One region of the Xanthocytophaga agilis genome, then DNA from elsewhere that is predicted to be linked to it. Evidence: riboswitches for the same ligand, from Rfam matches in the RefSeq annotation. Region 1 holds a riboswitch; each other region holds the start of a gene.

Region 1 (8,087 bases):
CTGTACTGCCTGTGCTCTTCCAATCTCTAATCCATCAGGTGTTGCATAGCTGTTTAAAGACATGTTTTGTGCCTTAAACGGTGCAGGGTTAAAGCCGTCTTGTTTAAAGATCCGGCAAAACCCAGTATTAATAATGCTTTTTCCAACATCAGAAGCCGTACCCACAAACATAATGGGTTTGAGAACAGTCATAGATATTCAGAATAAATAGTTGTATTCCAATGTTTTTTAATCCAGGCAATAGCCTTTTTATGAATTTGCTGAAAGGTTACTAAATCCATAATCAATCCCATGTAGGTACCACTATGGGCTACAAAAACTCCACAATCATGTGTCAGCGCAAATTCATTCAGTAAATCAAAACCAGGTTTAGGCAAGATCTGGTTATTTATTTGGGCACTTAGTTTTGTACATTCATATAAAAGAGTATAATCTTGATTTTTGAAAGCCCTTTGCAAATTCTGTATTATTTCCTCGTATTTCTGCATTTGTACTTCAGAATAGTGAACAGATCGGCCAAAGCTAATAGTATCAACAGTTGAATCAAAATCTGTATCAAAGTAGAGAATACAGTAAGGAATTTCGTTTAAACTCTTCATTACTGCTCCCTGAGAAGAGTCAAATACTATATTTCCTTCATGTAAACAAGGATCTGTTGGATCAACCTGAACGGCCAGTTGATAAAGAATCTCTGCTGTATAGTTAGTTTGATAAAATAAATTCAAGGCACTCAAAACCCCGAGAATATCTGCTGAACTGGAGGACAACCCTTTTCCTTGTGGAATATTGGATGACTGTTGAATATGAATTATCTGCTGTTTAGATATATACTTATCTTTTGACAGGTAATCATAAAATACATGTATTGCCTGACAAGTTTTGGGTTTAAGAGGATTAAGTACAGCATTTTTATCATGAGATCTAATAGTTGTACTAGTATAAAACAGCTGCGACGATTTATTACTCACCAGAAACCGGGTACCATCCGGAAGCATCCCTTGAATAAGTTCTCCCGGTTTGGCATATACTTTTGTGTTAACAGACATTCAATTGTTATAGCAAATGAAAAAGCAGGTACTGGAATAAAACTTCTATCTTTGAGGCATGAAACCTCAATTTCTGATTGCCGCTCCAACCAGTAATAGCGGCAAAACTACACTAACACTTGGATTATTAAAAGCATTAAGTCTTAGAGGATATAAGGTACAACCTTTCAAATGTGGTCCTGATTATCTGGATACCAAACATCACACATTGGCAGCCAGTCAACAAAGCATCAACCTGGATGCATTTATGATGAGTCAGGAACATATTCACTCTCTTTATAGATGGAATATACAGAATGCAGATGTAGCTGTAGTGGAAGGGGTTATGGGTCTTTTTGATGGTGCATACAAAATGCAGGGCAGTAGCGCAGAAATGGCAATATTATTGGATCTTCCTGTTATTCTGGTTGTCAATGCCAAAGCCATGGCTTATTCGGTTGCACCCTTGCTGCATGGATTTAAGACATTTGATTCCCGGCTTAAAATTGCAGGAGTGATTTTCAACTTTGTTACTACAGAAAGTCACTATCAGTTTTTAAAAGAGGCTTGTGAAGATGTAGAACTTGAAAGCCTTGGATATGTTCCTGCCAATCCGGAAATAAGTATCCCATCCCGTCATCTTGGACTTTCTGTTTCTTCTGAACACAATTATTCAGAAATAATAGAGAAAGCGGCTCTACATATTTCAAAAACCGTACAAATAGATCGGCTATTAGATCTTTGCACTATTCCAACTGCTCAGACTTCACCTGCTAATACTCCCAATATAGCTTCTCTAAAAATAGCAGTTGCACAAGATGAAGCGTTTAACTTCACCTATCCGGAAAATCTTCAAGTCCTAAAGCGATTAGGACAAGTCACTTTTTTTAGCCCATTACATGATACTATTCTACCTGAAGCAGATTTAATCTATCTGCCTGGAGGTTATCCTGAACTACATTTAAAACAGCTATCAGAAAACATATCCTTAAGAGATGCTTTGTTGGCTTATTGCCAAAACAACGGGTATGTATTAGCAGAGTGTGGAGGTATGATGTATCTGGGAAAATCTATTATCAATGCAGAAGGAGAAGAATATCCAATGATTGGATTTCTGGATATTACCACATCCATGCAGCATGCAAAACTTTCGTTAGGATATCGATCTGTATACCATAATGATAATATATACAAAGGACATGAATTCCATTACTCAATAATGACTACAGACAATGAAAGTACAACAGATATTCAGGTTAAAACAGCACGTCTGAAAGATATTGATGTACCTGTATATAGAAAGAATAATGTACTTGCTTCCTATATTCATTTTTATTGGGGAGAAGATTGCAGTTTTCTATATGATCTGGTAGGCATTAAGAATCTTCTCAATCTTTGACTTATACAGAATAATTCTACATGTCACACTCCTATTTAGTATTTCTAATTCCTCTGTGGATTGGTTATTTGCTTGACTTGTGTCTTGGTGATCCCCGATGGCTTCCACATCCTATCCGATTATTTGGCAATCTGATTTATTATGGAGAAAAACTTCTCAATAAGGACTCATTTCAAGTTATAAAAGGAGCACTCCTAACAACTACTCTATGTGTAAGCACATTTTTGTTTTTCTATTGGGTGATAAAATTCCTTTATTACATACACCCTGTACTCTATTACATATTCGCTTCAGTATTTCTTTTTTATGGTCTTGCCAATAAAAGCCTTTTAGAGGAGGGAAAAGAAGTCTTCGATCAACTCAATATAAAGGGTTTGGAAGCAGGTCGTAAACGTTTGTCGTGGATTGTGGGGAGAGACACCAGTCAACTGAATGCAAACCAAATACGTACTGCAGTCTGCGAAACCCTATCTGAAAATCTGAGCGATGGTGTAATTGCTCCTTTATTTTATTATGCATTAGCAGGGGTCCCAGGTATGATGACATACAAGATGATTAATACACTGGATTCTATGATTGGCTACAAGAACGACAAGTATTTTTACTTTGGAAAAGTTGCAGCTCGTCTGGATGATATAGTAAACTTTATACCTGCACGACTCACTGCATTATTGATGGTGCTGGTGACATTTAATACACGTGGACTTCAGTTTATTTTCCAATATGGTCATAAACATGCCAGTCCCAACTCCGGCTATCCGGAAGCTGCATTAGCAGGTATTTTGGATACGAGATTTGGCGGCCCGAATGTTTATCATGGTAAACTTGTTGAAAAACCTTTTATTGGTCATACTGTCAGAGATATTACCCATAACGAATTCTATCGAATCTATTATATTAATCATGCAACCACACTTCTATTTCTACTTATTATTAGCCTTACATATTATATTTTGAATAGATTGGATATACAAATACACTGGTTTTTGTAAAAATCTAAAACAGATATCTATCTTTACAACCACAAACTGGTTCTTCAGAATAATTTTCTAAAGATTAAAAGGGAATCCGGTGTAAGTCCGGGACAGTACCCGCTGCTGTAAGTTCATTCTACACGTTTTTAACATCTCCAGCCACTGTGAGATCTCTCATGGGAAGGCGTTAAAAACTGAACAAGTCAGAAGACCTGCCATTTGTGCAATCCATCCTGCTTCGGGAAAAAAGCAGAAGAGAGAGATGTATGGGCTTTGTGTGCCCAATCCCCTCTTAGTTTATATATCCCTACAGGTTTGGAGTCAGACTTACTGTTCACTCTAAATTTGTTACTCTTTATGTTGGAAATTACAGGGAATCATGTTTCCGGATTACTTTTACTTTTCGTATTAGGCTTGAGACATGGACTTGACCCTGATCACATTACTGTTATTGATGGATTTACTTACCGCCTTCATGAAACCAAAAGCCGTTGGGCTCGCTGGGTAGGAACTCTGTTTACATTCGGTCATGGACTTATGGTTACTGGAATTGCTTTATTCCTTAGCTTACTGCGGAACAGTTTTGAAGTACCCGAATCTCTCAACTTATTAATTGAATGGGTTCCATTGATTATGTTGGTCATAATTGGTATTTCCAATGTCATTACTCTCACTCAAAAACAAGAGGTAAAGACAGTTAGTCTACGTAAATGGTTACTGCCTACATCACTTACCTCCCACCTGAATCCATTCTCTATCATTTTAACTGGAATTATATTTGGATTCATCTTTGATACCTCTACTCAGATTGCTGCATTTGGCTATGCAGTTTCTGCTTCTGACCAATGGGTTTATGCAGTTATTGGAGGTTGTGTATTTTCAGGAGGTTTGATGCTTACAGGTACTTTCGACTCTCTTTATCTTAGCAAATTACTCCAGAAGTTTGATCAGAAACGGATTCGCAACCATCGCTTTAAACTCAATGTATTGATTACATTCATGTGTTTTGCAATTCCCGCCTATAAATTAAGCTGTATGGTTAATCCTGCACTGGAACTTGATGATTTCCAAAACAATGTAGTGGGGCTTGTATTTATAGGTTTAATCGCATTGTTGTATATCGACCTTTACATCCGTTACAAAATACATAGTAGAACAGCCCACTAATTTCATCAGATGAATTCTTTGACTATCAGTATACTAGGTTGTGGTTGGCTGGGATTACCTCTGGCAGAACATCTCTTACAAAAAGGATATCCTATTAAAGGATCGACTGCATCAACTACTGATATAGAAAAATTAAAAGATCGAAATATTATTCCTTATCATCTTGAAATCACAGATCAAAGTATTTTCTGTGATGATCTTGCTGGATTTCTGTCTTGTGATATTTTGATTGTCTGCTTTCCACCATCTCGCAGAGAAGACATTGAACACTATTATCCGGCTCAGATACAGCAATTAGTATCTGTCATGAAAACATCATCTTTACAACACATTTTATTTATCAGCTCTACTTCTGTCTATCGGGATGTGAATCGGGAAGTAACAGAAGCAGAAACACAATTGGCAGAAAAAGGAAGTGGAAAAGCGTTGCATCTGTCGGAATATCTTTTACAAAAACAATTTTCGACTACTTGTCTGCGGTTTGGAGGACTGATCGGCTATGACAGAATGCCCCATCATTATCTTCACAATAAGAAGCGGGTTACAGATGTCCATACGCCATTGAATCTTATTCATAGAGATGATTGTATCCAACTGATTGAAAAAATTATTGACCAAAATGTATGGGGAGAAGTATTTAACGCCTGTGCAGATACCCATCCTACACGAAAAGAATTTTATATGACAGAGGCAACCGTATATAGATTATCTTTGCCTGAATTTTCAGACAAATCAGCAACAGGTTATAAAATCGTCCGTTCTGACAAAATCAAACAAAGGTTAGATTATACATTTATCTATCCGGATATTCTGGCCATTTCAGCCATTGAAAAAAGCATCAACAAACACTAAATCTATTAACCTGTCAGTAGTGAAAAGAGGAATATTACTTTGTGGACACGGCAGTCGTGATAAAGAAGGCATTGAAGGCTTCAAGGAACTGGTGTTACTACTTAAACACCGTTATCCGGATCGTATAGTGGATTATGGCTTTCTGGAATTTTCTCATCCGGTATATGCAGCGGCAGTGGAACGGATGTATCTGGAAGGAGTACGTGAAATTACGGCTGTGCCTGCCATTTTATTTGCCGGAGGGCATGCCAAGAACGATATTCCATATGAGATGAATAGCCTCCAGCAACAATATGAGGGATTAACGATCAAGCTAGCCAGTCATATAGGCATCACACCATCCATTCTCCAACTGGCAAAGAAAAACATTGAAGTTCTGGAAGCTCAGCATCCACAAACAGATCGCAAAGAAACTTGTTTGCTGGTGGTTGGAAGAGGAACGTCTGATCCGGATGCAAATTCAGATGTGGTTAAACTTATGCGTATGTTATGGGAAGGAATGGGCTTTGGATTTGGAACTACAGCCTATATTGGTGTAACAACACCTTTGCTCAAAGACACCCTGCCTTTGCTGGAACATTTGCCTTTCCAACGTGTGGTAGTACTTCCAATCTTTCTTTTTACCGGAGTACTTTTAAAACGAATTTACGAACAGATAGATACCTTCAATAGCACCTCAGAGAAAGAATTTCTCTATACCAGTTCCTTTGAAACAGATGATCTGTTGCTCGAAGCCTTAAGTGAACGCATTACAGAAGCAGAAAAAGGAAGTCCTAATATGAACTGCCAGTTGTGTAAATACCGTACACAGATTGTTGGCTTTGAAAATGAGGTAGGAAAAGAACAGGTTGGGCATCACTTAGCAGTAAAAGGAATCCTTTTTGAAGAGGATGAGAAAATTGCAGAGAAGAAAGGGATTCTCTCTGGTGTAAAAAAGATTCTGGGCATTTAAGTAAAAACCAACACTAACTCATTGAAAAAAGGAAAGATATATGGTATTTCACTGGGTCCAGGAGATCCGGATTTGATTACAGTAAAAGGGCTGCGATTGTTACAAACAGTGGATAGAATTTACTATCCAGGCTCTGTAACTGAAGAAGGTACGACAACCAGTTATTCTCTTCCTATCCTGAAAGCGTATGATCTGGATGAAAACAAACTGACAGGAATGTTTTTGAAGATGTCAGATAATCGGAATGAAGCCCAACAAACGTATGCCAATACCTTTAAGCAAATGCTTACTGATTATCAGAATGGCCTGCAGATTGCGTTTGTTAGTGAAGGGGATATTTCTTTTTATAGTACCTTTTCCTATCTGTTAACCTACATTCAGCAACATCAGTTAGAAGTAGAAATTGTGGCTGGAGTTCCTTCGTTTCTATTGGGAGCAGCGGAGCATCAGATTCCGTTGGCCTTACTTACTGAAAAAATTGTCGTTCTGCCTCGTACAAGCAATGTTCTGCAACTACAACAGTACCTTTCTGATTTTGAAACGGTAATTCTCATCAAAGTCAGGAGCATTTTACAGGAAATAATCCCTGTCATCCAACAACAGGCGGTAATGCTTTTCTATTGTGAACGTTTGGGTACAGCACAACAATTCATCAGCACCTCACTGGAAGAAATCATGAACCGTGATATTCCCTATTTTTCATTGCTCATTCTCAAAAAACAATTATGAAGTTAAGTGTTGTAGGCATTGGTCCGGGTGACAAAGATTATATTTTACCTATAGCCCAGCAAGTACTATCGGAGGCGGATATTGTGATTGGTTATAGTTACTACTTTCAGTTTATTGAACATTTACTCAAACCAGGCTGCGAATGTATTGGTAAAGAATTAAGTGAGGAAGAAGCCCGAGCTCAACTGGCAGTTGAAAGATGTGAGGATGGCAAACATGTAGCGGTTATCAGTTCCGGAGATGCAGGCATTTATGCGATGGCATCTCTTGTTTATGAATATGCCCGTTTGTCTGCAAACAAAGATATAGAACTTCAAACCATTCCAGGTATCAGTGCTTTTATTGCATCAGCAGGTAAACTGGGAGCTCCACTGGGTCATGACTTTTGTTGTATCTCATTATCTGATTTGATGACTCCCTGGAGTACGATTGAAAAACGTATTTTGGGAGCAGCAACGGGTGATTTTGTTACCTCAATCTATAATCCCCGCAGCAAAAAAAGATTTTGGCAGTTAGAGCGGTTTCGTGAGATATTTCTTCAGCACAGAAGCCCGGATACACCTGTCGCTATCATCCGACAGATTACACGACCAGCTGAACAGATTACATTGACCACTCTGGAAAAGATGGATACCAGTCTGGTAGATATGTTTTCGCTGGTGATGATAGGCAATTCCCAAACCTATACATTTCAAAACTTTCTGGTTACTCCACGAGGATATCTATCCCGCAAACCGCAAACAGGGCAACAGATACAGGACGAAAGTTTCCGTCAGATACAACAACAGTTAAAACGTACAGATCTTCATCCAACTGATCAATGGGCTGTTATTCGTTGTATCCACTCAACAGCAGACTTTGAATATGAAAATCTGTATGAATCTTCTTTGGAGGCTATGACTCAATGGAATCTCTATCTAAAACAAGGTGGAACCATTGTCACAGATGTTACGATGGTACAAGCTGGTATCACCAAAGCCTTTACACAA
Region 2 (8,087 bases), on a different contig from region 1:
GCCTGTAAATATCTTTACAGCATCAAATCTGGAGATATACAAAGCAGGATATAGTCCGGAGGCAATACCTGTAAAAAATAAAATAGCCAGCAGAAACACCCAAAAGTTACTATCAATCAGATTAAGCTCCAACTCTCTGCCAGATACAGGAATAAACCAGGGAAGAAAAACAGTAATGGTCAGGATAAATCCCAGTACCAATGCAAAAAATGTTACAGAGATATTCTCAACTAAAAACTGAATCATGATTCGGACTCTATTGGCTCCAATGACTTTTCGTACACCAATTTCCTTTAGTCTTTTCGTAGTTGAAACAAGTGCGATATTGATATAATTGAAGCAAGCCAGAGCCAGCATAAACATACCTATGACAGGCAGTGCAACCAGACTTTCTATAGGAGGATCAACGGAAATATCATCCCGTATCTGTGCTGAATTTTTATGTAATGTTGCCAATGGCTCAAAGGCAAAGGAAGAGATTGCCCAGTCCTTCTGCACTTCTTTGTTTTGCAGAACTTTATACTTATCCATTCCCTGTTGAATAATCTTTAGATCAGATGGATCTTCTACCTGAACAAGGGTGGCATTGACCAAAGTATTCCAGTCATGTAATGCACCATCCGATTCGGATAAACGCAGGTTTTCAAAATTGATTAGAAAATCAAAATCAATGGCATGAGCTTTTGGAAAAGGAGCAGCTACTCCCATCACTTTAAACGTTTTGGTTCCAGCATTGCCTAGTTTTATATGAACGTTCTCACCAATGGGATTTGTTGCACCAAAATACTTAACAGACATTTCCTCGCTGAGAATCACACTATTTACATCTGCTAATGATTGGCTTGTTCCCCACTTCAGAGGAAAGGTAAGCATCTCTAAAAAGGTAGGGTCAGTATAACGTACCCGCTCGGTAAATACCTGATCACCATATTTTAGTACAAGATTTCTGTCTTCTATCCGACACACATGTTTAATCTGAGCAAAATCTTCCTTAAGCATTTGCCCCAGAGGCCCTGGTGTTTGTCCATATTGTTGTAGCGTACCTTCTCTATCTGCAAAAAAAGTAGTCAGGTAAACAGAATGTTTATGAGTATGGAATTGATCAATATTGTTGTCATAGGCAATAAAAGCATAGACAAGCATACAAATGCCAATAGCAACCGCTAAACCCATAATATTGATGAATGCACTCAGCGGGTTTCGCATCAAACTTCTGAACGAAATTTTGAAGTAGTTCTTAAACATACCATACGGGTTAGGAGATAGTGTAATACGTATATTTTTCATGATAAGCGGTCGCATCAGACGTATCATTTCCCAGGTATACATTCTTCGGGCCTGACGGTAAGAGAGTGTTTCCAGATTGTCCTGAAAAAGTTCTTCCATGTCTCCTTCAATCTCTTCGAGGTATTCTTCTTTTACAAACAGGCGCAAAAGCCGGAGAGGCCATTTGGGTGGAGCGTAGTGGTTAGGTTGTTTCATAGTTGTCAGGGTTTATTTAGTTAGGTCAACGATACATTTGGTATGGCTTCCCATAAACCAGCCCGAATGTCTCTCATTTCAGCAAGGACCTGATGGGCATAGGAGGTTGTGGCATAGATACGTTTGCGTTTGCCTCCTCTCTTCTGAGTAGCTTCTCCAAATTCCGAAGTAAGGAATCCTTTTTCCTCCATACGCTTCAGTGCCGACTGGATAGAACCTACACTTAGCTTTTCCTTCAAACGTGTTTCCAGTTCCCGCTTGATCTCTACACCATAGGCATCCTCCTGCAGCGCAGCAACTGTAAGCAATACCAGTTCTTCAAACTCTCCCAGTTTTGTTTTTTTCATTAGTTCAATATTATTCGTGATTGCAGTAAATATAAATCAATTTATTTAATTCGTAATTGCAGTTAATATATTTTTTGTAGGTAATACCAGAACTCAAGGTAGTGAGTTAAATAAATGAGCTACAGAAGGTTATTCAAAACAGAAGTAAACGCAGACAGATCAGTTGTTTACTTACACGGAGGCTATCTTTTTCCATTCAATACGTAAAGCCGACATCTTCTCTGATTCAAAACGAATCTCGGGTTGTATCACAAAACCATTCTTCTCATAAAATACCAGAGGCGAACAATAAGGCATTCCATTGGCTTTGCTATCCTTATTATGATCAATTACCCAGCCTAATAAGTGAGTTTCGTGTTCTTTGAGTGCATTGAGGAGTTTTTTTCCATATCCTTTCCCCTGAACAACCGAACTTATAAGAATCGCAAACCAGCGTTGCTCATCCCTTTTAAAGGTCGCAGCCCAGCCTATTATTTCTTCATCTTCTCTGAGCAGAAAATGGGTTTTATCTTCCAGTCCATCCAAATATTTATCAAATTCAGCAACGGACGCATACTGGAGTTTTTGAGGATATTCCTCATTCCACAGTTTCAGGACACTTGCTTTTTGCAAATCTGTAATGCCCTTTTGTATGGTAATATGCATAAGAGTTGTTTTTACTTAGTAACTGACAATCAATATTGTGAGGCACACAATTTTAGCTTTGCTTTTCTAGATGCGAATAGCTTCGGGAGAAATATCAAAGATTAAATATATTCATATGGTTAAGTGTAAAGTTACTGAGGAAGAAAAAAGAACAGCAGAAAAATTCTACAAAGAAGCTCTTACTATGCTCAATGAAGCTGGATTATCCTATCTCGTAGGAGGAGCATTTGCTCTGCACCAGTATACAGGCATCTATCGTGACACCAAGGATCTGGATATATTCTGTAAAGCCAGTGAGTATCCCAAGATTCTCAAACACTTTTCCTCTATGGGATATCATACGGAAATTACTGATTCCCGATGGTTGGCTAAGGTGTACTTTCACGATGATTACTTTATGGATATTATATATAACACAGTAAATAATATTTGTACAGTAGATGATAGCTGGATGGAAAATTCGTATGCGGGAGAGTTTTGTGGTGTACCTGTTCAGTTTTTATCTGCGGAAGAGTTGTTCTGGTGTAAAATCTATGTACAAAACCGGGAGCGGTTTGATGGAGCTGACCTGAACCACCTGATTGTGCGTTATGGAGACCGTTTGAACTGGAACCGGGTATGGACGCATCTGGAGATACATTGGCAACTACTCTTGGCTCAGCTGCTTAGTTTCCAGTTTTGTTATCCGTCAAAAAGAGATCTGGTTCCCCATTGGTTAATGGAGGCGTTACTGGCAAAAGCCAAGGAACAGTATGATTTACCAACACCACAACAAACGTTATGTCTTGGGCCTCTCATTGATCAGACGCAGTATGATATTGACGTACGGGAATGGAATTATAAAACAATCACAATGAAAAGCATATAGATATGAATTTGAAAAGCAAACAAATCGCTGCTATTGGCGATATTCATATTAAAGCGACTGACCGTGGCAAATGGAAAGAATGCTTTCAGTCTGTATCAGAACAGGCATTTGCGCTGATTCTGTGTGGTGATTTGACAGATACCGGACAAGCCAGTGAGGCTGAGATCTTGCTTGAGGAACTGAGTGTTTGCTCTATTCCGGTGATAGCAGTACTGGGTAATCATGATTATCATGATAATCAACAGGATGAAATCAGACATGTTTTATGTAATAACAAGATTCATGTATTGGATGGAGAATCAGTGGTTATCAATGGAGTGGGATTTGCAGGTGTAAAAGGGTTTGGCGGGGGCTTTGACCGGTTTATGCTTCCGCGCTTTGGGGAAGAAATGAATAAAGCGTATGTGCAGGCGGCAGTGGAAGAATCCTTGAAACTGGATCAGGCATTGTATCGCCTGGAGGGAGATGATATTGATATACTAAAAGTGGCTGTATTACATTACTCTCCTATCAAAGAAACGGTGGTTGGCGAACCTGAGGAGATTTTCCCTTTTCTTGGATCATCCTACTTAGCAGAACCGCTGGATCGCAGGGAAGTAACGGTTGCCTTTCATGGGCATGCACATCATGGACATCTGGAAGGTGCCACCAAACAAGGTGTAAAGGTGTTCAATGTTGCCAAACCTGTATTACATAATGCGGGTTATACTAATCCTTTCTTCTTGTATGAATTACCACTTCAGGAAAAGGAGAACCAACCTGTAGAACATCTGATAGTAGCACCATGATACTTGCTGGTCAGCAAATTCAGCATGTAATTGTTAGTAAACGATGAAACTTTCTCATCTTCCTAAATCTCATTTGAAACAAAAAGACACTGATTCGAATTATAGGTTCAAATCAGTGTCTTTTCATTAATAACTCTATCTTGATTCTTCCTAATATGATAATCCGTACCGGATACCAAAACCAGGGTTTATACCTCGCATAGCAAACAATCTTCTTATCCATGGAATTCCATGACAAAACAGGAATTAATCTAAACCTACGTCCAAATCCGATAAATAAAGTATATTCGCCCCTTCATGTAAGTTCTTTACTTTATACCCTCTGGAAGAGGTTCTGCATAATGCCGATTAATAGGGAATCGTGTGAAAATCACGAACTGTCGCGCAACTGTAAGTAACCTTCAAAGCGTATACCCTTGTTTGTCCACTGTATCAATGATATGGGAAGGATGGTATACGTGTTACAAGTCAGGAGACCTGCCTTTTCCAGTATGACAATGCTTTCGCGGTTTGAAGCACGGTCAGGTGTGGTGTTTTCTGTTCTGAAATTTTTACAAACTATGGATCTGAGGCGGTTCACGTAGATGAACCTCATCATATGCATACCTGTTTTCAGTCAGATCTCTCCCCTGTCTTTGATTTTATCCCTTGTTACATTGTGGAGTGTAAGAGCTTTTAACTATCCATCTTAACACAGTTAAAAGTATGCAAACACCTTATGGCTGCTATCCGCACACTGATAGCCAGAGCCACCTATTAACTGTCTATATACCGTTAGACAGAAAGAGTATTTTTGATGATGAGTCAACAAGTACCCATCAGATAGTAAAAGATCATGTCCTTGAGGCAAAAGTGGTAGGTAAAAATATTCCACCTGGAACCCAGCCTGTTTCATCGGCTTTCGGTCTGTTCACCAATCAATTACTCTACCAAACCTCGACCTTGTATTTCTCTATGAATAAGTCACTACAACATATGTTACCTCTATTTCTTTGTCTATTATTTCTGCCTTTATGTATGCTGGCTCAATCTGAAAAGGGTAGTATTTCCGGATATATCCAATCCGAAAATAAAGAACCACTCCCTAATATGACTATTGGCCTGGATGAAACGGCATATGGTACTACCAGCAGTGAAACGGGGCACTTTCTACTCAAAAATATACCTGCCGGAAAATATGTATTATCCATTAGTGGCATTGGCTATCAGGCATTAAAACAAACTATTGTGGTAACCGCAGGACAAAGAACTTCGCTAAATTATCAGCTTAACAGGAAGACCAATGAGTTGTCGGAAATAGTGATTACATCCGACAGAAAATCCAGTTTCACGGCTATTACCAAACAGGCAATTCCCCTGCGAGATATCCCACTGACTACCTCTTCCGTTTCTGTAAAGACTATAGAACAGCGTGGAGCGGATGATCTGGGTGAAGCAATGAAGAATACTACAGGAGTGCGTGCTAATAATACCTATGGGGGATTTCAGCATTTTACCATCCGGGGGTTCAGCAATTTCGTACTACTTGTTGATGGGGTCAGAGACGAAAGACACAACATCTCCACCAGTGCCCCTACAACGAATCTGGCTAATGTAGAAAGTATAGAAGTGTTAAAAGGTCCCGCTTCGGTTTTGTTTGGACATTCAGCGCTGGGAGGGATTATCAACATTGTTAGAAAGCGCCCAACGAAAGAATTTAAAGCGGAATTTTCAGCTACCTATGGAAGTTATAATACCCGCAGAATGAGAGCGGGAGCCTCCGGTTCTATCAGTAACCAGTTGCGGTATCGGGTTGACTTTGGAATGTCTGATACCGAAGGCTACCGATATTCTGGGTCTACTACAAACAATGCCTACCTGGCACTGGAATATACACCTACCAGTAAAGATTTGTTTTATCTGACAGTGGGTGTAAACAAAGACAACTATGATACGGACACAGGCATTCCTATGCTGGAAGGAAGTAAAAAAATACCTGGACTAGATGTCGATACGCGGTACAATGACCCTGCAGACTTTTTAAAACATACCCGTTTTGACTATCAGCTCAACTATGTGCACAAATTCTCCGAAAAAGTAAAACTGTCGGATCAGCTATCCTATTATGATGATAATATCCATTATTTCTCAACCGAAGAACTTTCTGTGAATGCGTCACTGGATTCACTGACCCGATCCTTTCCATTTTATTTCAATCACCTGACCAAACCGCTTCAAAACCAGTTGGAGCTTAGTAGTGAATGGCTAACTGGTTCTATTGTACACAAAGTATTGGTAGGATATTCACTCAGTATACTGGACAGGAAGACCTATAACGGAGATGTCAATGGTCCAGGAAAAAACGCTACAATTCCTATTCATAATCCGATTCTCAATCAGGGGTATATTTCCTTCACAGACCAGAATTATAGGGCTACTATGGAAAATGTGCATGGAGTATATATACAGGATTGGATCAAGGTTGCAGAGTATTTGAAAGCACTGATAGGATTACGATATGACATCTTTAATGGCAGCTACTATACCAATCAGGTAGACGCAACGCGGCATGTAACCGAAGAAGGCCCGAAATCAACTATTTCTAAAAATGCATTGACCTATCGGTTTGGACTGGTATATCAGCCTGTTGAGCCTTTGTCTGTTTATAGTTCGTATTCTACGTACTTTAAACCTTCCCGCCGTGTTGCACCCAATGGCGAAACGTTTGATCCGGAAACTGGTTATCAGGCAGAGATAGGCTCTCGTCTGCAACATTCCGGTTGGACAGCCAGCCTTGCTTTTTACTATATGCGAAAAGACAATCAGGTAGAAGCTCTTCCTGGAGGAATTTACAAACGGATTGGCTCAGCAGAATCCAAAGGGTTTGAAGCAGAAATCAACGGAAGTCTGTGGAAAGGACTGGATTTGACAGCAGGGTATACATTCTCTAAAGCAAACTACCTTCCATATGAGGGTAGTGAGATAAATCCGGTTGCAGGAAAAAGAGTATCTTTTGCACCTGTCAGTATGCTGAATCTGTGGCTAAACTATGAATGGCAATATGCAGCATTCAAAGGACTGAATATGGGAGCAGGAGTCAACTATATGAGTGACACGTTCACCAACAGTACCAACACGTATACTCTTCCAGCCTATACAGTAACCGACATGGCTATTGGGTATCGTGTGGGACGAATCAATGTAAGGCTGAATCTTAACAACGTATTAAATAAACAGTACTTTGCCAATGCCATTTACTCCAATCAGTTCTCCCCCGGCCCTACACGAAACTTCTTATTAAGTCTAAAATACGCGATCTAACTTATACTGTAAGGAAATAATAGTCACCTGAACTTTAGAAGAACGCATAGAAAATACACATTCTATCCTTCTGAAAAAGATCATCCCTCTACCTTTCCTTCTGACTACCTGTCCTTCTGAAAGAAACTTGTAACAAATAGAGCCACGTTTGGTTTTTGAGAGAAGAAATACACTCAAATCGTAAAGGTCGCCGGTCTTGCCACGAGATCCTTTCAGGAGGACAAAAAACGAAAAAGCGGGTTACTTGTGAGCAGTATATGCTTAGTTAGTACTTACCGGGAAACGGATTAAACGAAAAGTATCTTCTAAACGCTTACATTGTAAAATAGAAAAACAAAGAAAGAGTCGAGTTACTAGCTAACTATACACTTTGATTTCATCCCTACTAATCTGTTAGGGGTACAATCTGTTCGATCATGTTTCCATTTTTATAAACCCTCGTAAAAAGCGATTCTTTGTTAAAGGACAGACGAATTAATCTATCATATTCAGGATTGATACTTAGAATTATTTTTGATTTGGGAGAAGCTCTTGAAAGCTTATTATTTTCAATAGTAATTTTCCTTAAATGAATGTAAATGATATTTATAGAAGAGGTAATGTCTGTAATGAATATAGAATTACTTTTTACATAAAATCTGGAATATTTTTCAGAAA
Region 3 (8,087 bases), on a different contig from region 1:
TCCATGAAGTCTGTCCACTGCCTGTCGCACGATATAAAGGCCCAACCCTGACCCATCTGCTCGTTGGGTAGCACGAAAAAACATTTGAAATATTTTTCCCAGATATTCCGGCGCAATGCCTATTCCATTGTCCTGTATCTGAATGTTTGTATACTCATCTGTATAACTCACACATATCCATACTTTGCTTTCAGTACGGGGATTGTGGTATTTGATGGCATTAGATAATAAGTTTTTAAAGATAATTAATAACTGAAGTTCATCACTTTGAATGATGTCTGATGCTGGCATATCAATGACAACCTGAACTTGGTCAAAGCCAGGATAATATTCCAGTTCGTGTAGACATTGCTGAATTATTTTGTTTAGGGAAACGGGTTTATACTCCAGTGCATTAAACAAACTACGAGAATGGTTCAGGATTGAGTTGATAAATTCTTCAAGCCTATCTACCCGATTACCTATGAGCTGAATATACTGGTGTTTCTTCTCCAGATCAGATTCTGCCTCTATCAAACTAAGGAGACCTGCAATAGAGGCTACCGGAGAGCGGATGTCGTGTGATACTTTATATACATACTGATCCAGTTCCTCATTTCTCTGTTTCAGTTCGGAAAGTGTTCTTTCCAGATGTGCTGTTCGTTCAGAAACTTTAAACTCAAGATCTGCTTTTAACGCTGTTAGTTCTTCATTGCTTACCCGTAAGGCTCCATTACTTAAACTTAGTTCCTCACTCATCACCTGTAATTCTTCATTGGTAGATTGTATTGCTTCATTTCGCAAGGTTAGCTCACGGTTAAGTTCCTGTAATTGAGCCTCCTGTTGTTTGGTCACTGTTACATCCATCGCAGTGCCTTTTGCACATAAAATACCATCCTGATTTTTATATACACGAGCCTTGATATAAATATATTTTAGTTGCCCATCCGGAAGGATTACTCTGTAATTTATGCTATAGGGGGCAATCTCTTTAAGGGCCTTGTCCACAACTATCCTGACACGCTCTACATCATCCGGATGAATAATCTTATACAAAAGATCCAGAGAGCTGTCTGTATAGGCTAGTACAGTTGGCCAGCCAAAGATGCGGTAAAGTTGTGGAGTGCCTCGAAAAGTAAAATTTTTATACTCAGTCTCATAACTTCCAACTTGACTCAGTTCTTCTCCTAACAATAATTGTTCATATCTTTTGTGAAGTTCCTGATCCAAGCGGTTTACCTTGGAAAAAATAAAATGATAGATTAGGAAAATAGTAGTAAAAAAGAATATCAGGATAAACAACGCTCCCATGGCAGGAGTATATATGTTCTGATTGAGTCCGTACAGATAGAGTACAATAATGGGTGGAACTCCTAGCATCGCAATACCAAATACATAACGGGCCATCAGATTACCCAGATAAGGACCTGTAACGATAGATACAATGCCATGTTGAGGATATAAAAGGAGGAGCCCTTGGGCTAGACACAGAAATGCAAAACTGCTATGCACAGACATAGCCGAATAGCTTTTGAAATCGTAATAGTCATTGATCTGAAACAGATGTCCCAGAAAGATCAGGTAGCCAGTCAAAAATACAATAATGGAAAGTATATGGCCTGCCCTATACCTTTTGTAAATAAAACAGGGAAAGGCTATTCCAATACAGAAAAAACAGATTGCGCCTGCAATGGATATTCTGCCTGGAGAGGAGGAACCTATTTTGGAATCAGTTCCCAGCAACTCATCCAGATTCAATGCAAGAATGTGCCAGTGTTCAAGCATAATGGCAATGCTAATCAGTACAATAATTCCGGACAAAAGAAGCACTAGCCAGAAATAAGGTCTCTTACCTGCCATCTGAATAAGGTTACCTGCTGCTAAAATCAGTAAAATTGCTGTATTGACTTTCATTACAGCATTGCTGATTAAGAAAGTACGTAGAGGTAAGTAGTTAAATAGCCAGCCTATGAGACCAAGAATAGCAAGTACAATGGTAATACTTGCCAGTATTCTAACAAATAGTGTTATTCTTTTGGAGAAATGCAGAGCTGCCTCCATTATATAAATGATAAGGTAAACAATATGGAATGGATTTGCCTGATAAAGTATGTCTTTGTCACTCTCCGCGTCTGATTGAAGAAACCGGATGGAAAAATAATAAAACAGATACTGATTGTATATTTGTTTCTCAGATACTTCTGTAAAGTAAAGAAAAAAAAGTATAGAAAATAAGCCTTGTCCGGTGAATGCCAGGCAAGGCTTATTTTCTATACTTTTAATCCTTTTTAAAGCAGATCCTTTACATTGTTATTGTATAATGAATCATTTACAAATTAAAATGTCAAACAACAGATTGTATAAGCAACCTTGATCCGATTTTTGATAGAGAATAATTTTATTTGGATGATGCCTGTTCAATACGACTTTTACGTTTTTCCAGCACATCCCATACTTCATCCTGCCACTGAAGTGTATTTCCAGTTTGAGCAGTAAGAGCCTGAATAAAATCAGATAGCTTTCTAACAGGATCCTTTCCTAATTGATAGCCGCCTGATCTTGCTTCCAAACGTAGAGTAATATCTCCTACCTTGATAGATGCGTCCTGATAGTATACGTTTCGGAAAAAGGTGGATTGACCATCTTTATCAAACAGCAGTCTTATATCGAGAGTCTGCTTGTAGAAATTTTCAACCGTTTGACACATATGATCCAATTTACGATGTTGGATTCTGCGCCATTGTGTAGGAAAAATATCCTGCCACTGCTCCAATGTAATTAACTGTCTACTCAGTTGCTTAGTCATAGGATTAAACCATTGTTTTGTTTGTGTGATGTTGAGTATGATTAGATTTACTAAATAACGGGGTCTTAAATTTATCCGAAATAAAGTTCGGATTCAACTATATTTTTTCACTATAACTTACTAGTAAAGTGCGCATTATCTTATATGAATGAAGTGAATTCATACATACTATACAGGAATATTCATTGCATAAAAATGCAACAGTTTAGTGAAAACATCAGATAGATTCAGAGAATTGGATTCTCCTGATAATGCAAGTATGTTTACGCTTATTTGATATAAGTATATCGAAGAAGGATTAGAAGTGTATAACTGCTTAATATGTTACCTGATACGAGAGTTTATTGGACACAAAGATGGGTACAAAAGTATTGTTTTTTTCTCTTTTCAAAAAGAGAAAAAAACAATAAAAAGAAAGAAATTCCAAAAGATATACTGGGGTCTGTCCAATTTGGAGAATTGTTCCGAATAAAAGGTGTCTTACAGAAATATATTCCTGTTGGACTTTTCCTGATCATTAGGCTTTATCTTTAAAGCGTTTGTATAGGAATAATTGCCATTTTTCTTCTGCTACTCCTGCTTTGTCCATTTCAGCTCTGGCTAATGTAAAAAACAAGTCAGATAGCCGGTTGATATAGGCAGGTATTGCCTCATGTACCTCATCTGTTTTAATTAATGATGTGAGGCTACGTTCACCACGACGCATCTGGGTACGGACCATATGACACAAAGCGGAGATCTCATTACCACCTGGTAGTAAAAAATAGTCTGACGGAGAGGTCATCTTTGATTCTAACTCATCAATCCAGTTCTCACAAAACTCAGCGCCATCCTCAGGTATAGGATTCGTGTTTACTTTTTTTGTATCCGAAGGGCGGGCCAGATGTGACATCATATCCATCATATCTTTCTGAATTTTATGCAGATTTGCCTGCCACTCATGCTCAGAACCTAGTTTGACACGAAGTAGCCCAATAGTTGAATTAACTTCATCCAGTGTGCCAATACATTCAACGCGGACATCGTCTTTGTCCACACGCTTGCCTCCGAAAAGTCCTGTAGTACCTTTGTCTCCTTTACGTGTATATATTTTCATGATTTTGTGAAATTTAATAGTAAAGTTATAAGAGATTGATTACCATTCTCTTATAACTTTAATTCTATATTAGAAGGTAAAACTGTAACGCAATGTGAAATTTCTGCCTGGCATATTATAGCCTCGTTTTTCATAGTAGTTTTCGTCTGTGAGATTGTTTACCAGCAGACTTATTGTGTGCTGATGGGCATAGGTATAAGATGCTGCCATATCAATCACCATAAAGACCGGATACTGAATTTCCGGATATAACAAATCATTATAGTCTGTATCCTTTCGATGACCGACATAACGTCCACTGAGTCGTAAAGAAGCACCTTTGAGGTTATTGTATTCAATACCGTAATTCATAGTAAGCGATGCTACATTGTAAATGTCTTTGCGAGTTGTAGTACCATCTGTGGCTACGGTGATTTCCTTTGCATAGGAGATCGAAGTAGCGTTTGCAAATACACGCAATGAGTAAGCATACTCTTTCAATGCCCCAAAGTCATAGGCTACCTCTGCTTCCAGACCGCGTATCTCACCTTTATTCGCGTTTACATAGGTTGTTCGGGATTTGACTGTATCTCCACTGGTAGTAAATTCAGGTGTTGTATAACGAGTAGTACGACTTGTAATACGATCTTGTACTACTGTAGAGAAATAGGTGATATCTGCAGTAAGTCCAATAGCAGGTTTAACAAATCGGATTCCTGCATCCCAGGTGATGCTGTTTTCATTGGTCAGATCTGGGTTGCCTTGGGTAATCGCAACAGATTTATTACTACCTGATTGAGAAAATCCAGCTACCTGATAGGCATCCGGAGTCACAAACGCACGACCAATAGTTGCATGTACTTTCAGTGGTTCGATAATCTGGTATTGTGCACCCAAACTTGGACTGAGAAAAGGATTGGTTTCTTTGCCTGGCGTATAGGTAGTAAGAAGTGGAGTCGTTTTTACATCAAATGTAATTCTGTCAAACCGGAGGCCTGGCGTTACTGTCAGGCGGTTACTCAGGAAGAAAAACTGACCTTGTGCATAAATGGCTGTTGAGCGTAATGCATAGTTAGGACTGTAAGGTCTTGTTTCTGTCGTATCATTGGAATAGGAATGTGTTTGAATAGATACACTGGTATAGTCTATACCCAGAGTAAGTTGATGAATACCTAGTTTCAGTACATCTTTTACCTGTATTCCCTTCCAGGAAGATTGACTTTGGTAAGAACGATAAGGTGGTATTTTTACACCATTATTTTCGAGTGTATAATTATCAGATGTTTCCTGAGCAGTATACCCCTTTAGGCTAAGCTGGTGAATGCCCATTGTGCCAGCCAGACTTACTTCGCCATTTGCCCGACCAATGTCTTTGGTACTAGGCTGGGTATTTCCATATTCAATGTCACTAGGTGATTCTATACCACGTGCCAGAAAACGTTCTCCCCGAACATCCAGACGCCAGTTGGAAGTAAGCTGATAACCTGCCCGTAGTGAACCCGAATAATAACTCAGTTGTGTATAATCTCTGCGGATTCCATCACCACGGCTGTCATTGATTTCAGTAGCAGGTTGTTTTATATAATATTTGATGGCCGTACCTCCATGAAGTGCATTGCGCAACCAGTTGTCTTTTCCGGTTTTATAGTCATCATTGCGACTAAAGGATTGAAAAGACAAATCAAAGTCCAGCTTCTCTGTCAGATTGCCTCCCGTTTGACCACCAATACGTAAGGAACTATAGGAACCATAGTCTGCCAAAAGAGAAGAGTGAATTTTATCTGTTGATTTTCGGGTAATGACATTCACCACACCACCCATTGCCTGAGCTCCATAGAGTGCAGAGGCTGGTCCTTTAAGTACTTCAATACGTTCAATACTACCCGGATCAATGGTTGCCAGGTTTACGGTACCTGCCGGGCGACCATCTATCAGTAACAGTGTCCGTTGATTGATTCCACTAAACTGAGGCCGAAATCCCCGTATGCTTACACCTCCCAGCAAACCAGGATACTGCAATACACTGACTGAAGAGTTCTTTTTTACCAGATCTATAGCATCTATAAAGGATGTTTGTTTAATATCCCTTTGGGAGATAATATCGATTTGCTGAGGGATTCGTTCTTTTTCTATAGAAGAACGGGTTGCCGTAACTACTGTTTCTTTTAATTGATAAGACCGGATAGAATCAGCTACCTGTTGTTGAGCAATACCTGATTGAACAGTTACAAGAAACAGAATAACAGCGAATATAAATAGAATAATAGATAGCCTTAAGTTCACAGTTCAATTTAATTAAATGAATAAAAACAATGAGCTGAACGCAAGGACAGGCATATCACTTCAATCTTAATAATAGATTGATGATGAGTACTATGCACTGTACTTTTCTCCCGAAAGCTCAGCGGGTGTAAATTTCATCCAGGCAGGTCTTCTGGCTCTCCTGACTTTTGATTGTCTTCCCATCTGATAACAGACAGTGACATAGTATATCAAAAGCTTTGTAAACAGGATTACAGCAGCGGGGACTGCTCCGGATTTGCACCGGATTCCCTTTTAAGTCTACCTGATCAGATCGAAGAGGTAAACACCTGTATGTGAAAGCTAAACAAGCTTCTACTGGTATTTTTGATTTAAATTAGTATCAGGTAATTGTACTTATTTGTTTTTTCCATAGTTGAAGTGCAGCTAGCACTTCAGCCATAGAGTTGTATTTTACAGAAATTCCGTTCTGATAAAGAGTCCAGTCAGGTTGATTGTTAGTAAATAAAGCCTCTATTCTATATGCACTTGTCTGGTCTGTTTCGATACAAAAACCTTCCCGTTGTAGTGCGCGACGTGTCCAGAATACCAAATCCTTATGACCACTAAGTCCAATGACAGGACCCTGGCTATCGTTATGTAATACAAAGCTTCCTGTTGTTTGGTCAAAGTGAAGTCCTTTGCGGGCGAAGGCTGATTCAAAGGCTCCTTTGAGTACAAGGTCTTCAGGTGTACCCACCTCTAAGCTGCCATCAGGTAGTAAGATCCATACTTTGTCTGCTGCCTGTAATGCTAAGTCCAGTTCATGAGTGGAGAGCAGAATAGCTTTCTGGGTTTTCTTTGCCAGTTGATGCAGCAATTGCATCATTTCCACACGACTGGGTAAATCCAGATGGGCTGTTGGTTCATCAAGCATAATCATATCCGTATCCTGTGCCAAGGCACGGGCCAGCATTACTTTTTGGCGTTCCCCATCGCTCAGGTACTGAATAGAACGATGTTGGTAGGCTGTTATACCTATCACATCCATTGCTTCATATACCTTGATCACGTCTTCTGCTGTGAGATTGCCCAGCCAGCTTGTATAGGGGTAACGCCCCAATGCTACTAGTTCATAGACTGTCAGATTTCCTGCTTCTACTCGTTCTGTAAGTACCATACTTAGTTTTCGAGCCAAATCCTGGGGTTTTAAATCAGACAATGGTAAATTGGTAATACTAATATAACCTTCCAGCGCAGGATGTAGACCTGCAAGTGTACGCATCAGCGTAGACTTACCTGCCCCATTTGGGCCTAGCAGGCATACCAGCTCTCCCTGCCATAAGTTCAGCTGTAAAGGACCAGCTATTTTATATGTTTGCCCTTTAGATAGACGATAGCCAATTGACAAATCGACAGCAGTGAGTATAGATTTTCTTGCTGTCATACAAAGGATGCTCTTAGATTGCTTCGGGTCACAATAATCCATATCACAACAGGAGCACCCAACAGTGATGTCACTATATTGATCGGCAATACTGTCTGGCTACCTGGCATATGTGCAATAATATCACAGGCTAGCATTAACAATGTACCAATCAGGCAAGTGCAGGGAATCAATACCCGATGATTGGAAGTATTGAATAACGAACGTGTTAGCTGTGGTACGGCGATACCAATAAAGCCAATAGGTCCACAGAAGGCTGTAATACTACCAGTAAGCAGACTGGTACTTGCCAGAATAATGGCTCGTGCCCAACCTACTGTCAAGCCCATACTTCGGGCATAATTTTCACCTAATAACAAAACATTCAATGCTTTGGATGAGGCAAATGCTAATACCAGCCCCACTACTACTGTACCCGTCAGTACATATAAATGATATTCTGTTACCCCGCCCAATGATCCGAATGTCCATAGTATATATTCCTGTAACTGTTCAGGTTGACTAAAATACTGCCATATACTAATGACAGACAGGGTAAT
Region 4 (8,087 bases), on a different contig from region 1:
GAAGCTGCCACCACTATCAACCAGCTACCAGAAAAGCCCAGTTGCCGGATAGCAGGCATACTGGTAATATGTCCATTGGAAAGCATAATAACAGCTACTCCCAGTGCTGCTCCTGCTGTAATACCTAGTTCCGAAGGCCCTGCCAGTGGATTGCGAAACAACGTTTGCATCTGGAGACCACTTACAGATAAGCCACATCCAACCAACACAGCTGTAATAGCTTTGGGAATACGGATCTTCTGGACAATATAAAGCCAGGCTGTTTGTTCGGATGTTTGCTCAAACAGAATACGTACTACCTCCCGAAAAGGAATAGACACAGAGCCCAGCATAATGTCCAGCAGAAAGCCTGCAATGATGAGCAGAATTAACGAACTCACCACGATCTTCCGGAAGGAGGAATGGGATTTGGACATAGTACGGCTAGCTTCAGTATTGGAAATCATTGTACCTGTTTGTAATACACCAGTTCGTGATCAGGCAGTAATTCCGGATGAAGTATTTTAATCATATCTGCCAGTATCAGGTGAGGACTTACCGCACCAGACTCCCAGTAATCATTAGCTCCCTGTTCATTAGTTCGTTTGTTATAATTATAGACTTTGCCTGTTTTAAAAGAGGTAAAGTCCCCATATCGTTTGTCTTTGGCCAGAATATCTTGTTTGGTATCAATGAATCCTACATTGAGCCAGTATTCAGCTTCCAGTGCTATCGGATACACAGCTTCAAAACTGAGAGGTAGGCTACCTGTAGTTTTCTCATTTCGCCAATGATAATCTGTGCCTGCATCTTCAAAAAAGTGAGCCATGTAGCTATCACCATCTGGAAGAAACCAAGTATCCTTGTATGTCATACCAGTAATGATACTTGGCTTATGTTTCACATTGCGGGTTAGGTCTGACAACCGTTTATATTCCCGTGCAATTTTTACAAACTTTTCATTTACCAGTGCTTCTTTGTTGAGTAAGGCTGCCATTAGTTTCACCCATTCAGCACGTGCCAATGGAGTAGTTTCTACCCATTCAGAATTAATCAGCACAGGAAGTCCTGCATCTGTAAGGGTTTTGTAGTGATCCATCCGGGCTGTTGCGCTTCCTACTGTCATAACCAGGTCAGGATGCATCGCAATCAGCTTTTCTTCATTGATAGCTTGATCGTTGCCAACTTCTGTAATTTCTCCTTTGGCAATTCGTTTGAGTACTTCTGGTGAGGAAACATATTTCAGATTGCCCAGTCCAACTAATGTATTCTGCGCATCAAGAAAACTGACCAGACCTACATGCATAGACGACATACCAACCAGACTACGGACAGGTATCTCAATTTTGTGATATTGATCATAGCCTGCAGGACGTGGGGTGCCACGTTGTAACAAAAGGTAACGTGCTGTATCTCCTTTCGCTTCAAAAGGATTGAAGATATGCACTATCTTGTAATGATTGAAGTATTGGAGGGTAAATCCTTTGGCATACTCTATCTGTACTTTCTCTGGAAAATAGTTTTGCTGGTTCGCAGTGGTTTCCTCTACAGTATCCGATTGAGATGAGGAACGGCAACTGGTCAACATTCCTATCAGACAGTAGAGAGCTACCAGCCAACATGAACAGCGAACCAGTGAAGACAGCGGCAAAATCCTTTTGTGGCTGCTTCGGGTTAGGTTTTGTTTTGTTTTCATGAATACATGCGCCTTTCTTCCGAAAGCGATAAGTATGAAACCCCAACAGGCAGGTCTTCTGACTTCCCCAGATCTGACTCCTTCCCGCTCAGTACAAAAAATGAACAGTGGAATAATAATCTTGTCAGTCTTGGATAGTACGGGGTTACAGCAGCGGAGACTGTTCCGGATTTACACCGGATTCCCTTTTAAAGTAAACACTACGAGTTGTATCGCTTACTACCTCCAGGAATGGCAAAGCTAAGAAAATTTTATGGATTTGATGAGAGAAACAAAAAAGCCCGATGTTATAAGTATGAACATCAGGCTGGTAGTGAAGATCTGTATGAGATAAAGTTTTACAACTGACTTAACAGTTTATCTCGCATTCCCTGGGCATTTTTATTCTGAGGATTTGTCTCTGTTGCTTTAGTATAAAAGAGAATTGCCATTTGGTGGAGTCCCTTTCGCATATAACATTCACCTGTAAGTTCATAGTTATAGGATATATCCTCAGACTTGCCGTTCAGTAACAGGCTTAGTTGGAAAATACGGATTGCTTCATCAAATTTTTGTCTTCGCATCAGGTATTTGCCTGTGCTGATGAGATCGCCAATTTCAAATGAAAAGTCATAGATGTCTTGTTGTGTTTCCCGAATATGACGATAAAAGGCCAGCCCCTGTTCAAAATCTTTCAGAACCTTTTCCCGTAGGTCCAGATATACTGATTTTTTGGGTAGAGAATAGGGCTTGTCATGTAAAATAGCATGGATAGCATCTTTCAGTGGATACACTTTAAAGTTCTGGTTGTTGGTCATCAGAATAATGGTGATGCCTTCTTTCACATTGCAGGACATCAAAGCCTCATAGTTAAAGTTGGAGCCATGATGTTGATGCCAGGTAAGTTGCTGGTTTTCAAATTCAGTACTTCCAAGACTGGTTTCATTATCTCCAAAACTTTCTGCCAGTTCCTTAAAAGAAGTTTCAGAAATGAGTTGATATGAATGCAAGTTAATAGTCCACTTATAGAGATCTTCTACTGGTAATCTAAGCCATCCGGTAAGGCTTTGAGTAAAGTTAGCAGGCTCTACAAAATTGTTATCAAAAGGACGCGCCGTAGTTACATCGACAGTATAAGCGTCAATAACTGTCTGAGACATTTTACAAGGTTTGAAAATATACTTCTTTACAAATTCCGTATAGGTCAGTCCGGAGATCTTTTCAATGATCCAACGTTGCAGATACACATTGAGGTAACTGTAAATAAAAGCAGTACCTGGTTCAAATTCCAGTTTAGGTAGCTGAGTCAGAAAGGTGCGAACTTCTTCTTCGGAACTTGCATTGGAGGCAGGTAAGCCACTGGTATACTGAATCAGGTGTTTGATCTGGACTTTATCCGCCCAGGATGGAAGAAAAGAAAGGTATTTTGATACTTTGTCCTCCAACTTTAGTTTTCCTTTTTCTTTTAAAATCATGATACTTACTCCATTAAACTCTTTCGAGATGGAACCTATATCAAAACGCATTGTAGGAGTAAGTATTTTGCTTTTTGTCGCATCGGCGTAGCCAAACGAAGACAGATAGATAATTTTGCCTTTTTGGGACACAAGTGCATTGCCATTAAAGATTCCGCGTTGGTTTGCAGCTTGTAACAATGAGTCAATACGTTTGATCTTATCTGTCTGTGCATAACTACAGGTAGTAAGAAGTACAAATACGAAAATGAAGATAGATTTCATAGTTTACACAGATTGCCTGGGTGGATAGTAGTTTTTTGCAATAGTATAAACAAGGGTAGGCTTTGTTATGGAAAACTAGCTGAACTACTCTATATTCTTGTGAATGACTGAGAGGTATTTGAGAGTGTACAGTTATTCGTTTTACCTTTAGGAAATTAAAACCTCATATGAAGCAACTGTATGTATTGAGTTGGTATTTTGTCTGTATTGCTCTTTTATTTTCCTGCCAGTCTCAATCTGTTGTCAATCCACCTGTTAAACCAATAATTTCGAAACCACGGTTTCAGATAGGTGATAACCTGCAATGGGCTGCTACAAACTATAATGATAGCAACTGGATGTTGCAAAGAAGTGATACAAAAAATAAGGTGTTCTGGATAAGATTTACTATTACATTGCCTCAGTCATCTACAGGTCATTTGGGTCTTGCTATTCATTCATTTGGTGCATTTGAGTGTTATTGGGATGGAAAACTAATTGGAAAGAATGGTATTGTACAAGATAGTCTGCGTTCTGAAGTTCCTGGAATTGTTGATACTTATTACCTACTTCCTGATTCTGCCGTAGTGACTGGTACCCATACAATAGCTTTGCGTATGTCACAGGCATATATAAGTGATAACTACCGGCGAGTTCATGTTCGGGTTACTGACTATACCTCTCTGATACGATCACCTTTATTGCAGACCTGCTTTATGTGTACGCTGGCTGGCGCACTTCTTATGGCAGCCTTGTATTATGTGTTTTTGTATAGCCAAAACCGAAAGAGATCTGCCGTATTGATGTTTGGTATGGCTTGCTTTCTTTTTTGTGCATTACTGATGCTGGAATACCTGAAATTCTATATAGATATTCCTTACACTCATTTTTATATACGGCTGGAGGTTATAGGTGTTCTCACACTTATAATTGCTTTTTTAGTACCCTGGTATTTTGCTATACAATTTTCAGTACCCCAAAAGCCCGTTCTTTTATCTGTGCTGGGATTTTGTCTGCTGGTGTTATATATACTGTACTATGGGCATTATGATCTGACAGCACAGCTACTTACGTTATGTATGTGGGTTTTTTCTGTTGGTATAACTGTATTTGCACTCCAAAGGTATTTCAAAGAGGCTTTAATTGTGTTGGTGGGCTTACTGGCCAGTTTTATAGTACATATATTCCTGTATTATGATATCAGTCTGTTTGTAAGTTTTGTATTGATTGTTTTGTGTATGTTGTACCTGATGGCTGTACGTACCCGTGAACAGGAAAAAGCGTATGAGTCGTCGTTGTTGCTTTCGGAGAGATTAAAAAATGAATTATTGAGAAAGCATATTCAACCTCACTTTCTGATGAACACACTAACCTCTCTTATCGATTGGGTCGAAGAGTCTCCTAAAGAGGGTGTGGTTTTTATTGAAGCACTAGCAAAAGAATTTGAATTGCTCAGTGTAGTGGCTGAGCATTCCCTGATTCCTGTCCGGCAAGAAATAGAACTATGCCAAAGCCATCTGATAGTGATGAAATATCGTAAGGAAATTAACTACCAATGGAAAGAATTAAACATTGATCAGGAAGAGTATATACCACCAGCAATTTTACATACGATTCTGGAAAATGGTATTACCCATAGCTTGCCATTAGAGGATGGCTCCATTCGATTTCAGTTATATTTTGAATCTACTCCACAAACAAAAAAATACGAACTGACTGTCTTTGCCAGAAATCGTCCTGTTCTGATAGGGAAGACAGGTACAGGTTTGAAATACATACAAGCCCGGCTGACAGAAAATTATGGTTCGTTATGGAGTTTGGAAAGTTGTGCAGTCCCAGAAGGTTGGAAGAGTACCATTACCATTTATCATCCTCACCGTGCTATCAGATAGACAACTAATACTCCTAATACTGCATACAATGTACCAACTTTAATCAGCATGGCTGTAGTTTGTCTGCGGTCTTTGATAACTTCTCTTTTAAAAGGCGAATTGGTTTCTGCTGCTCTGATTTTCTGGATAGATTCCTTTCCCTGAATAGCATACAAAAGTTTTTCTTTTAGAGAAGGATTATCGTCTGCTAGTTTAAAAAGAAGATCTGTACGTTGCATACAAACGGCATGGACTATGGTGCTAAAATAACCTCTTTCACTGTCGTCAGATAACTCTATCATGTTATTTTTTAATTCTGTATAAGAGATAGTAGAAATGTTGTTGACTGTGTGCTGAGTAAGTTGACTTCGGGAACTTTTGGCTTCTATGACACTGTCTCGTATAATTTTGAGTTTGTTATCTGCAAAAGCTCTGAAGTCCTGATAATAAATCTGGGTATTCGTAAACCTATCCCAGTATCTGTATCCTTCATAGAAGCTATAGTGATCAATAGGATACATAGCATTGACTTCTACACTCAAGGTAGAAAAGTTAGTATGCCAATAGCCATTATTTATGTATTGGTTAATTTCTATTTCATTAGTAACAGTATCTATTTCTATCTTTAAGACTTTCTTGTCAGGTGTATCTGATAAGAGTACATACAACTTATTCTGATCTTTTTGGATCTTTGTGTTTGTGCCAATGAAAAGATATGCATCTGTACTACTCTGCCTTGATAATGTATCAGTCTGGATGAGGCTATAACTAGACCCCATTGGTTTATTCCAGTAACCTAATCTGAACAGATAAGCTAACTGATCATTTATTTCAATGAAAACAGTGTGTGTTTTTTTTGTACTGGAGAGAAATAGTTTTTTAGAAGTACCTTTTCCATAGACAGTTACCAGGCAGAAGCTCATTGCCCAGATAAATACTATATTTTTCATCTTTGGTGAGTGTAGGTTTATAGTTGTAGATTACCAATATAGATGCTGTTTTAACTGAATAGTTTTATAATAAACCTAAAATAATTATAACAATATAGGGTATTTGTGTGTTTCCTCAATTCTTATTTAAAACAGAAGCATAATTACTACAATGAAAATCCTTATTGTAGAAGATGAAGGGCGTATTTCCCGACGACTGGAACGAATGACACGTCAGTTTTTTACAGATATACTGGAAGCACTTTATATCTGTGAATCGTTGGAGGAGGGCCAATCTTATTTGAATACACATACCTTTGATCTGGTGTTGCTTGATCTGAACCTGAATGGTGCAGATGGCTTTGAGTTATTAAAAGCTGTTGTTGCAGAATCCTTTCATACCATTATTGTTTCTGCTTATAAAGACAAAGCTATTACCGCCTTTGAGTATGGTGTACTGGATTTTGTACCAAAGCCTTTTAGTGAAGACCGGTTAAGTCAGGCTTTTTTACGAGTTTCTGCTAAAGAGAAAGTCACTACCATGGGAGTAAGGTTTCTGGCTGTGAAAAAGAGAGGAAATAGCATACTTATAGATGTTCAGGAGATTTGTTATATCAAAGGGGCTGGAATTTATTCGGAGCTTCATTTGCAAAATGGAAAAAGAGAAATCCATGATAAATCGCTGGAACGGCTGGAACAACTTTTACCTCATACCTTTGAACGAATCCATAAATCGTATCTGGTGGAGACTTCACAGATCAAAGAAATTATAGTCCAGTCAGGTAGTAGCTACAAAGTTCTGCTTACTAATGGAGAGTTATTACCTGTGGGACGTACACGATATAGAAGTTTAAAGGTAAAATTATTTGGAGAACGTTGAGTATAAGTTTCATAGTAGATAAAAGAGCTTAAAGTTTTATTTTATATACTGATTGGTTGTTTACTTTGATGAATCTGAATAATTAATGGTTGTATAAGCTGGGACGAGAGATCTTATCTGCTAGAAACAGAAAGTATGATTTCGTAAATAAAAGATTTATGGCAGTGGGTAGGTTTGGTAAAACTATAGAAAATAACTTCTCAATAATTTTTCTTTATTCATTTCACCCACTTGTTTATGAAACAATTAGTAGTCAAAGTTTTAGTCTTAGTCTTTGTCGTTAGCTCTGTGTATGCTCAAAAAGTAGAGTATAAAGATGGTATTATTAAAATTGATGGCAAAGATCTGGCAAAAGTCAATAGGATAAAAGATAAAGAGAATATGGGGCTGACAAGTACGTATGAAGTATTCTCGATAGGTGGAGAAAAGCTGGCTATTGCAACGGTTGCAACAGAATATGAAGACAATGCAAATGATAACTCAACCTATTATTATCGAATAACTTTTTTGACTACAGGCCAACTCGGAATATTTGCTCTTTCAAAGCTTGGTGCTGAGAAATCATTTGCAAAGTTGATTGGTAACAGTGGAATTATTGTAAATGACCAGTTAGATTCCAAAATGGTTACAGAGTTTATTGCCAAAAAAGGAAGAAGCCCTAAGGTTGCTGTTGACTATACACTTGTAAGTAGAGACCGTTTTTCTCCAATATCTTTCAAGGAAGATAAAACTATAGAGCAAGGGTTTAAGATCATAGGGGCCTTTAAAGATGTAACTACTCGGTCAGACCTGGATACGTATGAAATTAGTTTACCCACCGGAGTGGTTGTAGCTAAAGTTAGTTTTACAGGAGGAAACAACGCAAAAAATTGTCAGATAACCACATTAAAAGATAATAATCAGCAACTTGTAGATATCGGAATTAAAGACACTGTGAATGTTCTTCTTGGTGTAGATCGTAATGTAGAAGCTTTGAAACGTATAGTTAACTGGTTGGTTACACACGAATACTTGTAAATAATAACCATTGGTGAA

What was found. A riboswitch is a leader RNA that binds a small molecule or an ion and turns the genes downstream of it on or off. The one in region 1 is predicted to bind cobalamin.
Region 2: another riboswitch for cobalamin. It lies ahead of QNI22_RS39775 (TonB-dependent receptor); the one in region 1 lies ahead of QNI22_RS00200 (HoxN/HupN/NixA family nickel/cobalt transporter).
Region 3: another riboswitch for cobalamin. It lies ahead of QNI22_RS30005 (TonB-dependent receptor); the one in region 1 lies ahead of QNI22_RS00200 (HoxN/HupN/NixA family nickel/cobalt transporter).
Region 4: another riboswitch for cobalamin. It lies ahead of QNI22_RS30020 (ABC transporter substrate-binding protein); the one in region 1 lies ahead of QNI22_RS00200 (HoxN/HupN/NixA family nickel/cobalt transporter).

Annotation. Positions count from the first base shown of each region.
Region 1 covers NZ_JASJOU010000001.1:37,883-45,969, reverse strand. Annotated here, with positions in the region: gene QNI22_RS00220 (cobyric acid synthase) at 1-192, opposite strand, end outside; gene QNI22_RS00215 (GHMP family kinase ATP-binding protein) at 189-1,046, opposite strand; gene QNI22_RS00210 (cobyrinic acid a,c-diamide synthase CobB) at 1,105-2,424, shown strand; gene cbiB (adenosylcobinamide-phosphate synthase CbiB) at 2,445-3,416, shown strand; cobalamin riboswitch at 3,436-3,632, shown strand; gene QNI22_RS00200 (HoxN/HupN/NixA family nickel/cobalt transporter) at 3,756-4,565, shown strand; gene QNI22_RS00195 (NAD-dependent epimerase/dehydratase family protein) at 4,575-5,417, shown strand; gene QNI22_RS00190 (sirohydrochlorin chelatase) at 5,392-6,369, shown strand; gene cobI (precorrin-2 C(20)-methyltransferase) at 6,391-7,098, shown strand; gene cobJ (precorrin-3B C(17)-methyltransferase) at 7,095-8,087, shown strand, end outside.
Region 2 covers NZ_JASJOU010000031.1:13,085-21,171, reverse strand. Annotated here, with positions in the region: gene QNI22_RS39800 (ABC transporter permease) at 1-1,482, opposite strand, end outside; gene QNI22_RS39795 (PadR family transcriptional regulator) at 1,503-1,829, opposite strand; gene QNI22_RS39790 (GNAT family N-acetyltransferase) at 2,001-2,474, opposite strand; gene QNI22_RS39785 (nucleotidyltransferase) at 2,590-3,342, shown strand; gene QNI22_RS39780 (metallophosphoesterase family protein) at 3,345-4,130, shown strand; cobalamin riboswitch at 4,443-4,629, shown strand; gene QNI22_RS39775 (TonB-dependent receptor) at 4,836-7,430, shown strand; gene QNI22_RS39770 (hypothetical protein) at 7,816-8,087, opposite strand, start outside.
Region 3 covers NZ_JASJOU010000014.1:35,003-43,089, forward strand. Annotated here, with positions in the region: gene QNI22_RS29990 (sensor histidine kinase) at 1-2,040, opposite strand, end outside; gene QNI22_RS29995 (hypothetical protein) at 2,378-2,785, opposite strand; gene QNI22_RS30000 (cob(I)yrinic acid a,c-diamide adenosyltransferase) at 3,303-3,881, opposite strand; gene QNI22_RS30005 (TonB-dependent receptor) at 3,951-6,143, opposite strand; cobalamin riboswitch at 6,268-6,470, opposite strand; gene QNI22_RS30010 (ABC transporter ATP-binding protein) at 6,505-7,548, opposite strand; gene QNI22_RS30015 (FecCD family ABC transporter permease) at 7,545-8,087, opposite strand, start outside.
Region 4 covers NZ_JASJOU010000014.1:43,187-51,273, forward strand. Annotated here, with positions in the region: gene QNI22_RS30015 (FecCD family ABC transporter permease) at 1-446, opposite strand, end outside; gene QNI22_RS30020 (ABC transporter substrate-binding protein) at 443-1,675, opposite strand; cobalamin riboswitch at 1,707-1,917, opposite strand; gene QNI22_RS30025 (serine hydrolase domain-containing protein) at 2,014-3,393, opposite strand; gene QNI22_RS30030 (histidine kinase) at 3,561-5,264, shown strand; gene QNI22_RS30035 (hypothetical protein) at 5,246-6,193, opposite strand; gene QNI22_RS30040 (LytR/AlgR family response regulator transcription factor) at 6,345-7,052, shown strand; gene QNI22_RS30045 (hypothetical protein) at 7,290-8,069, shown strand.